Linked DNA regions of Hyalangium gracile. The protein of the gene in region 2 binds, or shares a complex with, the protein of the main gene of each other region. Links are inferred from orthologs where the notes say so. Each region holds a gene or a part of one and is shown on either strand. Other genes may lie near its edges.

Region 1 (4,305 bases), on a different replicon or contig from region 2:
CCGAACAGCAGCCCGAAGGCGCAGAAGGAGAGGAAGACGGTGGCCGCGTCCGTGTGGTGGCGCAGGGCACGCATGGCCACCACGGCCGCGCCGCTGAAGACGGCGGACAGCATGCCCGCCCACGCGCCCACTCCAAAGGAGAGCGCCGGCGTCTCCATCGAGGTGCCCCAGATGACGAGCCCCGCGCCCACCGTGGCGGCGATGAGCCCGCCCAGCAGGTGTCCGCTGACGCGCTCGTTCAGGAAGAAGAAGCCGAGCACGGATCCATAGATGGGCCAGCACGCGTTGAGCAGCACGGCGGGCCCCACGGCGAGCCGATCGATGCAGACGAAGTAGAGGTAGACGGAGGCCCCACCGAAGATGCCGCGCATGGCCCACAGACTGAAGCTGCCGAAGCGGGGCTTGCGGCGCAGGAGGGGGAAGTAGCCAGCCAGGAACACCAGGCCCACGGCGAACCGGCCGCACACCACCTGGCCCACGGACAGCTGGCCCGAGAGCATCCGGGCGAACAGCGCCATCAGCGCGAACATCAGACTGGCGAGCAGCAGCAGCGGCATGCCCCGCCAGCGCTCGGGGAGGATGAAGCCCTTCATCGAAGTGGGCGGCACCGTAATGCAGAACGGCCCGGCACCCCAGCACCCCTTGTAAGGGCGGCCTGCCTGGCCCCTCGGGGTGGAAATCACCTTGAAATCCAGGATGTTCAGGAACACTCACGCCACAAAGGGCAGAAAGTCCGCTACCGGAACGCCCTTTCAGTGCTAGACCGCGCGCCCATTATGTCCGAGCCCGACGTCATCACCATTCGCGGAGCCAAGGAGCACAACCTCAAGAACGTCTCGCTGGAGATCCCGAAGAAGAAGCTCGTGGTCTTCACCGGGGTGTCCGGTTCGGGGAAGAGCTCGTTGGCGTTCGATACCCTCTACGCCGAGGGCCAGCGTCGCTACGTGGAGAGCCTCTCGGCCTATGCCCGGCAGTTCCTGGGGCAGATGGAGAAGCCCAAGTACGACACGCTGAGGGGACTGTCTCCCACCATCTCCATCGAGCAGAAGGCGGCCAGCAACAACCCGCGCTCGACGGTAGGCACCGTCACCGAGGTGCATGACTACCTGCGCGTGCTCTACGCCTCGGTGGGCGTGCAGCACTGCCCCAACTGCGGGCGCAAGGTGGGCAAGCAGAGCGCGCAGCAGATCGTCGACGAGATCCTCAAGGCCCCGGCCGGCTCCAAGGTGCAGCTGCTGGCGCCGCTGGTGATCAACCGCAAGGGCGAGCACAAGGATCTGCTCACCGAGGCGCAGAAGAAAGGATTCTCCCGCGCGCGCATCGACGGGAAGCTGAAGAACCTCGAGGAGAAGATCGAGCTGGACAAGAAGTCCAAGCACGACATCGCGCTGATCATCGATCGCCTGGTGCTGAAGGCGGACCTGCGCAACCGGCTGACGGACTCGGTGGAGACGGCGCTGCGCGAGGGCAAGGGCACGCTGATCGTCACCGAGGATCCGGAGACGCTCAGCGCGGACCGGGTGATGAGCGAGCTGAACGCGTGCCACGCCTGCGGCCTGTCGTTCGGCGAGCTGACGCCGGCCTCGTTCTCCTTCAACAACCCGCTGGGCATGTGCACGGACTGCAACGGCCTGGGGACGAAGGCGGAGATGGACCCGGACCGCATCGTCCCGGATCCGGGGCGGAGCGTGCGGGACGGGGCCATCGAGCCGTGGGCCAGCGGGATGAACAAGGGCGAGGGCTGGACGGCGGACTTCGTGGAGAGCCTGGCCAAGGCGTTCAAGATCGACCTGGACGTGCCCTACGGGAAGCTGTCCGAGCGGGAGAAGAAGACGCTGATGTACGGCTCGGACGGGAAGACGTTCACCGTCGAGTGGGGCGAGGGCGGCAAGTACAAGATGGAGTGGGAGGGGCTGGTCCACAAGCTGATGCGCAGCTTCAAGACGACCACCTCCGAGTCCATGCGGACGTACTACCAGAAGTTCTTCAGCGACAAGCCGTGCCCCACGTGCAAGGGCGATCGCCTGAAGCCGGAGAGCCGTGCGGTGAAGGTGCACGGGAACTCGCTGGTGGAGCTGAGCAAGCAGACCATCTCCGAGGCGCTGCGCTTCCTGTCCGAGCTGAAGCTGTCGGAGAACGAGCGGAAGATCGCCACGGAGCTGCTGAAGGAGATCCGCAGTCGGCTGTCGTTCCTGGTGGACGTGGGGCTGGGGTACCTGACGTTGGACCGGACGGCGTCCACGCTGTCGGGCGGAGAGAGCCAGCGCATCCGGCTGGCCTCGCAGATGGGCAGCGAGCTGACGGGCGTCATCTACATCCTGGACGAGCCCTCCATCGGCCTGCACCAGCGAGACAACGGCAAGCTGCTGGGCACGCTCAAGCGGCTGCGAGACCTGGGTAACTCCGTCATCGTCGTGGAGCACGACGAGGAGACGATGGAGGAGGCGGACTGGCTGGTGGACTTCGGGCCTGGGGCGGGCGAGCTGGGCGGCCAGGTGGTGGCGCAGGGCACTCCGGCGCAGGTGATGAAGGACGAGCACAGCCTCACGGGGGCGTACCTGTCCGGGCGCAAGGAGATCGAGATCCCGGAGCAGCGGCGCAAGCCTGGCAAGCAGAAGATCGTCATCCAGGGGGCTCGGGAGAACAACCTGAAGGACCTGGACGTGGACATCCCGCTGGGCGTGCTGACGGCGGTGACGGGGGTGTCGGGGGCGGGCAAGTCGACGCTGATCAACGAGATCCTCTACCCGGCGCTGGCGCGGCACCTGTACGAGAGCCGGGAGATTCCAGGCCGGCACAAGTCGATCCAGGGGATGGAGCACCTGGACAAGGTGATCGACATCGACCAGCGGCCGATCGGGAGGACGCCGCGGAGCAACCCGGCGACGTACACGAAGGTGTTCGACTCGATCCGCGAGGTGTTCGCGCTGACGCAGGAGGCGCGAGCGTTCGGCTACACGTCGGGGCGCTTCTCGTTCAACATCAAGGGCGGGCGCTGCGAGTCGTGCGAGGGCGACGGCGTGAAGCTGGTGGAGATGCACTTCCTGGCGGACGTGTACGTGCCGTGCGAGGTGTGCCAGGGCAAGCGCTTCAACGAGGCGACGCTGCGGGTGCGCTACAAGGGGAAGAACATCGCCGAGGTGCTGGAGATGAGCGTGCGCGAGGCGATCCAGCACTTCGGGGCGCACAAGGACATCATGCGCGTGCTCCAGACGCTGGAGGACGTGGGGCTGGGGTACATCCGGCTGGGGCAGAGCTCGCCGACGCTGTCGGGCGGCGAGGCGCAGCGCATCAAGCTGGCGAGAGAGCTGGCGCGAGTGGCCACGGGGCGCACGCTGTACATCCTGGACGAGCCGACGACGGGCCTGCACTTCGAGGACATCCGCAAGCTGCTGCTGGTGCTGAACCGGCTGGTGGAGGCGGGAAACTCGGTGCTGGTGATCGAGCACAACCTGGACGTGATCAAGAGCGCGGACTGGGTGATCGATCTGGGGCCGGAGGGAGGCTCGGGCGGCGGCAAGCTGCTGGCGGTGGGCACGCCGGAGGAAGTGGCCAAGGTGGAGGCGAGCCACACCGGGCGCTACCTGGCGCACGTGCTGAAGAAGGCACGGCGGCAGCGAGTGGGTCAGCGGGTGGAGACGGTGAGCCCCCTGCCCTCCTGGAGCGCGGACGGGGCGACGGCGTAGGAGGGCTAGCTCAGGCGAAGAGCTCAGCCACCTGCAGGGCCAGGCCGGGCAGAGCGGGCGACCCCAGGGGCTCGCCCGCGGCGACCGTGCGGATGCCGAGGTAGCGGCCCTGGGAGGTATCGGGCGCGATGTAGACCTCGACCGCGCGACCGGCCACATCCACCACCCAGTACTCGGGGATGCCGGCGCGGGCATACAGCCGGCCCTTGAGCATCCGGTCCACGCGCAGCGAGTCCACCGCCACCTCCACGACCAGCAGGGCGGTGCTCGGATGCTCCTGGGCGTGCTCCTCTTCCTCGCGAGTCACCACCGCGAGATCCGGCTCGGGCTCGCTGTCGGTGCCGAGCGAGAGCGGGAGCTGGACACGCACCCGGCAATCGGGCCTGCGCGCGGCCATGAAGGACTCGGACATGCGTGAAATCACCAGCGCGTGAGGCCGGCCCTGCGGTGCCATGTCGACGATGAGCCCCTCCAACAGCTCGACGTGCTCATCCTCCCCGAGCACTCCGACATGAAGCAGGCGGCGGTACTCCTCGAGCGTGAAGCGCCTTGGGACGATCAGGCTGGACTCGAGCGCATCCAGGGAACGCATGGCGGGACTCCTCGCTCGAAGAACGTA
Region 2 (5,022 bases):
CCGAAGCCGGGCCCTCCATCCGCGTCCTCATAGGTGGCCGTCTCTCCGGAGTCGAACACGGCCCGATCATGCGCCACCGTGGCGGCGGCGGCCTCCGGGCCCATCAGCTCCCCGTCCGTGCGCCCCAGGAGCTCCGAGGCGGGACGGCCAAAAGCTCGCGCCGCCGCGGTGTTGAGCAGCACATAGCGCCCGGCGAGATCCTTCACGAAGACGGCATCCGTGGTGCTCTCGATGACGGCGTGGAGCAGATCCCTGTCCCGGCGCAGGGAGCCCTCGGCGGCGGCGCGCTGGGTGAAGTCTTCCAGGAAGAGGATGAGTCCTCCCTGGGCCGGAGCAAGCCGTGCCTGAAGCCAGACAAGGCCCTTTGGCGTCGTCCGGCCCAAGCGCTCCATCTCTGGCACCTGACGCTCCACCACGCGAACACAGGTATTGAAAAGGCTGCACTCGGCCACCCAGGGCGCCTCATCCAGCAGCCTCTGGCCGACGCAGGGGAGCAATCCCAGCACCCCCTGCCGCTCCCGGCCGGGCGAGGTGTCCAGGCACTCGAAGTCGACGATGCGCCCCTCCTGCGAGCGCAAGGCTCTCAGGCGCACCCAGACATCCGCGGGCGGCGTCTCACCATAGATCGATAGTGGTTCGCTCCAGGATCGCATCGATACGCCTCGAGAGGCGGCCCCCCACCTCGCCTGCCAGCCTAGCGTCCCTCGATTTCCCACCGGAAACCACCTGCCCTTCGGGGCAACGAGCGATGGTGGCTGGCCGACACAAAGGGAATGGTCAACGTTTGATGGCGTCACCCTCCGGGTACGCGGTCTTCGTTGACCCGCCCCGGGCCGGCTCTTATGACGCAGAGCTTCAAGGCCACGATGGATACTCCCTTCGGTCAGAGACTCGGTGTGGAAGCGTTGCGCGGTGCCCCTCCCATGGTGGGAGACCCCTTCGCGCACGTCCTGGAGCGCCTCCAGCCCGGACGCCGCGTGCGGACCCAGGGCATCCAGGGAGCCGCGCGCGGCTATGTGCTCGCCCGCCTCTCGCGCAGCCTCCAGGCGCCGCTCGTCTGCGTGGCGGTGGACGAGGAGGCAGCCGACGCCCTGGCCTCCGACCTGGCCTTCTTCCTGGGCGGCAGCGGCACCGCGCTGGAGCCCCAGGTGCTGCGCCTGCCCGCGGACGAGGTGCTGCCCTATGACGAGCTGTCCCCGGAGCCGACCGCCATCAGCGAGCGGCTGGGAGCCCTCTTCCACCTGAGCCAGGGCTCGCGCTTCCCGGCGCTGGTCATCTCCATGCGGGCGCTGCTGCGCAAGGTGCTGCCCCCGCCGATGATGCGGGAGCTGTCGGCGCTCATCTCCGTGGGCCAGGACTTCGACCGGGACTCGCTGGCGCGCAAGCTCGCCTCCATGGGCTACCAGAACAGCCCGTTGGTGGAGGACCCGGGGACGTTCTCCGTGCGCGGCGGCATCCTGGATGTCTTCAGCCCGCTCTACGAGCGCCCCGTCCGGCTCGAGTTCTTCGGAGACACCATCGAGTCCATCCGCGTCTTCGACCCGGACAGCCAGCGCACCGTGGACTCGCTCAAGCAGGTGTACCTGGTGCCCGCGCGCGAGGCGATGCTCACCGAGCTGACGCGTCCGCGCGCCGAGGCCGCCGCCCGCGCCGTGGCCGACCGCATCAACCTGCCCACCATCAAGCTGCGCGAGCGGCTGGACGCCCTGCGCGAGGGCCTGCCCGGCTTCGGCCTGGAGGGCCTGCTGCCCGGCTTCTTCGAGGGCGGGCTGGGGACCCTCTTCGACTACCTGCGCCTGTGGGCGAAGGACCCGCTCTTCTACTTCGATGACCCGGTGGGCCTGGACCGCGCCGCCAGTGACTTGTGGGCGGAGCTGGAGCGCTCCTTCCAGGCCGCGGACGAGCGGCAGGACCTCACCTTCCCGCCGCCGGAGCACTTCCTCACGCGAGCGCAGGCCGAGGCACAGCTCGCCAGCGCGCGGGTGCTGGAGGGCGGCGGTCTGGCGCTCAGCCCGACAGAGCAGCAGCCTCCGGTGGTGTTCTCCTTCGGCACGACGCAGGACCTGCGCGAGGCCATCCTGGCGCACCACGGCGAGGAGGGAGCGCTCACCCCGCTGGTGGAGCGGCTGCAGCGCTGGCGGGACATGCGCGTGGCGTGCGCCATCGCCTGCGGCACGCTGAGCCAGGCGGACCGGCTCAAGCGCCTGCTGCTGGACCGCAACGTGATGGTCCGCATCCACGAGGAGCCGCTGGGGGACGTGCTCAAGCTGTACGAGCCCTCCGTCCACGCCCACCTCTTCACCGGCGAGGTGAGCCACGGCTTCGTGGATGGCGCCGGTGGGCTGGCGCTGCTCACGGACGAGGAGATCTTCGGCGTCCGGGCCCGGCGCCGCGTGCGCCGCTCCAAGAAGATGGAGGCCTTCGGCGCGGGCTTCGGCGACCTGAAGGAAGGCGACCTCATCGTCCACAGCGACTTCGGCATCGGCCGCTACGCGGGCCTGACGAAGATGGAGGTGGTGCGAGGCGTGCCGGGAGACTTCCTGGTGCTGGAGTACGCCGGGAGGGACAAGATCTACCTGCCCGTGAGCCGCATGCGGCTCATCCAGAAGTTCACGGGCGGAGACCCGACGAAGGTCCAGCTCGACAAGCTGGGCACGCCGGGCTGGGAGAAGACGAAGAAGCGCGTCAAGGAGCAGCTGCTCAAGATGGCGGCGGAGCTGTTGCAGATCGCCGCCGCGCGCAAGGCGCACCCGGGCCATGCCTTCTCCGCGCCGGACCGCTACTTCTCCCAGTTCGAGGCGGACTTCGAGTTCGAGGAGACGCCGGACCAGGCCAAGGCCATCGAGGACGTGCTGGCGGACATGCAGAAGCCCGAGCCGATGGATCGGCTGGTCTGCGGCGACGTGGGCTACGGCAAGACGGAGGTGGCCATGCGCGCCGCCTTCAAGGCCACGCTGGACCGCAAGCAGGTGGCGGTGCTGGTGCCCACCACCGTGCTGGCCCAGCAGCACTTCCTGTCCTTCAAGAAGCGCTTCAAGGACTACCCCGTCACGGTGGAGGTCATCTCCGGGATGAAGAAGCCTCCCGAGGTGCGGGAGATCCTCAAGCGGGCCAAGGAGGGCAAGGTCGACATCCTCATCGGCACGCACAAGCTGCTGGCCGGGGACGTGGCCTTCAAGGACCTGGGGCTGCTCGTGGTGGACGAGGAGCAGCGCTTCGGCGTGAAGCAGAAGGAGCAGATCAAGCGGCTGCGCACGCAGGTGGACGTGCTCACGCTGACGGCCACGCCCATTCCCCGCACGCTGCACATGTCCATGTCCGGCGTGCGGGACATGAGCATCATCGCCACGCCGCCGCAGGACCGGCGCGCCATCCGCACCTTCGTGATGAAGTTCGACCCGCCCGTCATCAAGGAGGCCATCGAGCGCGAGGTGGCTCGCGGCGGGCAGGTGTTCTTCGTCCACAACCGGGTGCAGTCCATCGCGTCGATGGAGAAGTTCCTCCGGGAGCTGGTGCCCAACGTCACCGTCGGCGTGGCGCACGGACAGATGGGCGAGGGCCAGCTCGAGAAGGTGATGCTGGAGTTCACCGAGAAGAAGTACCAGGTGCTCCTGTGCACCTCGATCATCGAGAGCGGCATCGACATCTCCAGCGCCAACACGATGATCGTCAACCGGGCGGACGCCTTCGGCCTGGCGCAGCTCTACCAGCTGCGAGGGCGCGTGGGCCGCTCCAGGGAGCGCGCGTACGCGTACCTGCTGGTGCCCGCGCGGCGGGCGGTCACGCGGGACGCGCAGCGGCGCCTGGAGGTGCTCCAGAACTTCACCGAGCTGGGCGCGGGCTTCTCCATCGCCAGTCATGACCTGGAGATCCGCGGCGCCGGCAACCTGCTGGGCGAGAAGCAGTCCGGAGCCATCGCGGAGATCGGCTTCGACATGTACGCGCAGCTGCTCGAGGAGGCCGTGGCGGAGCTGCAGGGCCAGGAGCCGCGCACGCAGATCGAGCCGGAGCTCACCCTCCCCCTGGCGGCGCTCATCCCGGACGACTACGTGCCGGACGTGCACCAGCGGCTCGTCTTCTACAAGCGCTTCGCCCAGGCCAGCCACCCGGACGAGGTGACGGACCTGCGCGCCGAGCTGGTGGACCGCTACGGCGAGGCGCCCGACGAGGTGGACAACCTCTCGGAGCTGACGCTGCTGAAGATAGACATGCGCGACCTGCGGCTGCGCGCGCTGGAGTCCGGCGCGGGCCGGCTGGTGGTGACGCTGGGCGCGGACGCGCTGCTGGACGGGCCCAAGGTGGCCATGCTGGTGCAGCGCTCCAAGGGCGTCTACCGGCTCACCCCTGACATGAAGCTCATCGCGAAGATCCCCGAGACCACCAAGGGCCAGGCCCTGGTCGTCGAGGCCAAGAAGGTTCTGAGGGATCTCCACACCTGCGCGCAGCCACAGGCGTGAGCATGCTCTCGTCCCGCCGCGTCATTCCGAGCCAGGGTGGGACACCACCTTGCCTGTATGGAGATGAGAGCGAAAGCTGAGAGTCAATCTGGCTTTCAACGCCAATGACTCTCAAAAACCGGTGCTTCATACTCTTCATGGGCAGCATGCCCTTCGCTCGCGTCGGGCGAGCGAACCCTCATGACAGCGATGAAGACCATGACACCTCTCGTGAACAGCACCCGGCTGTCTCTCGCCGTAGCGTTATGCACCCTGTTGAGCACCCTCTCGGCGTGCGGTCCCACGGCTCCAGTCGAGCCGGATGCCACGGGCGCTTCGACCAGCGCCCTCACCACCTCTCCTGAGCTCAGCATCCCGCTCTTCCACCCGCTCGCCAGCATGGACCAGGTGGAGCCCGTCCTCGCGGCCGGCAATGGTGTCTACCTCGTGGCCTGGAAGGAGCACATCGGTGGCACCCTCCAGCTCGTGGCCGCACGGGTGCGGGCGTCCGACGGGGCCATGCTGGATGCCGCCCCCCTCGTCATCGACACGCCGCACCCCACCTTTGGGCGCTTGACGGGTCCCT

What was found. Proteins that work in one complex are often made in the same cells at the same time.
Region 1: the proteins of mfd (region 2) and uvrA are in contact, whole or in part, in a crystal structure (PDB 4DFC), measured with the Escherichia coli proteins. The link is inferred for Hyalangium gracile from one-to-one orthologs.

What each region holds. Positions count from the first base shown.
Region 1 is NZ_JAHXBG010000014.1:127,758-132,062, forward strand. What follows is about bases 426-3,886. They hold uvrA (excinuclease ABC subunit UvrA), read left to right. Parts: upstream 426-776; coding sequence 777-3,686; downstream 3,687-3,886. Other genes in these bases: KY572_RS27170 (DMT family transporter), read right to left, coding at 426-593; KY572_RS27180 (Uma2 family endonuclease), read right to left, coding at 3,697-3,886. Outside these bases: more of KY572_RS27170, read right to left, coding at 1-425; more of KY572_RS27180, read right to left, coding at 3,887-4,278. UniProt on the Escherichia coli protein: The UvrABC repair system catalyzes the recognition and processing of DNA lesions. UvrA is an ATPase and a DNA-binding protein. A damage recognition complex composed of 2 UvrA and 2 UvrB subunits scans DNA for abnormalities.
Region 2 is NZ_JAHXBG010000006.1:280,659-285,680, reverse strand. What follows is about bases 480-4,657. They hold mfd (transcription-repair coupling factor), read left to right. Parts: upstream 480-866; coding sequence 867-4,457; downstream 4,458-4,657. Other genes in these bases: KY572_RS14135 (PAS domain-containing sensor histidine kinase), read right to left, coding at 480-653. Outside these bases: more of KY572_RS14135, read right to left, coding at 1-479; KY572_RS14125 (DUF5011 domain-containing protein), read left to right, coding at 4,713-5,022. UniProt on the Escherichia coli protein: Couples transcription and DNA repair by recognizing RNA polymerase (RNAP) stalled at DNA lesions. Mediates ATP-dependent release of RNAP and its truncated transcript from the DNA, and recruitment of nucleotide excision repair machinery to the damaged site.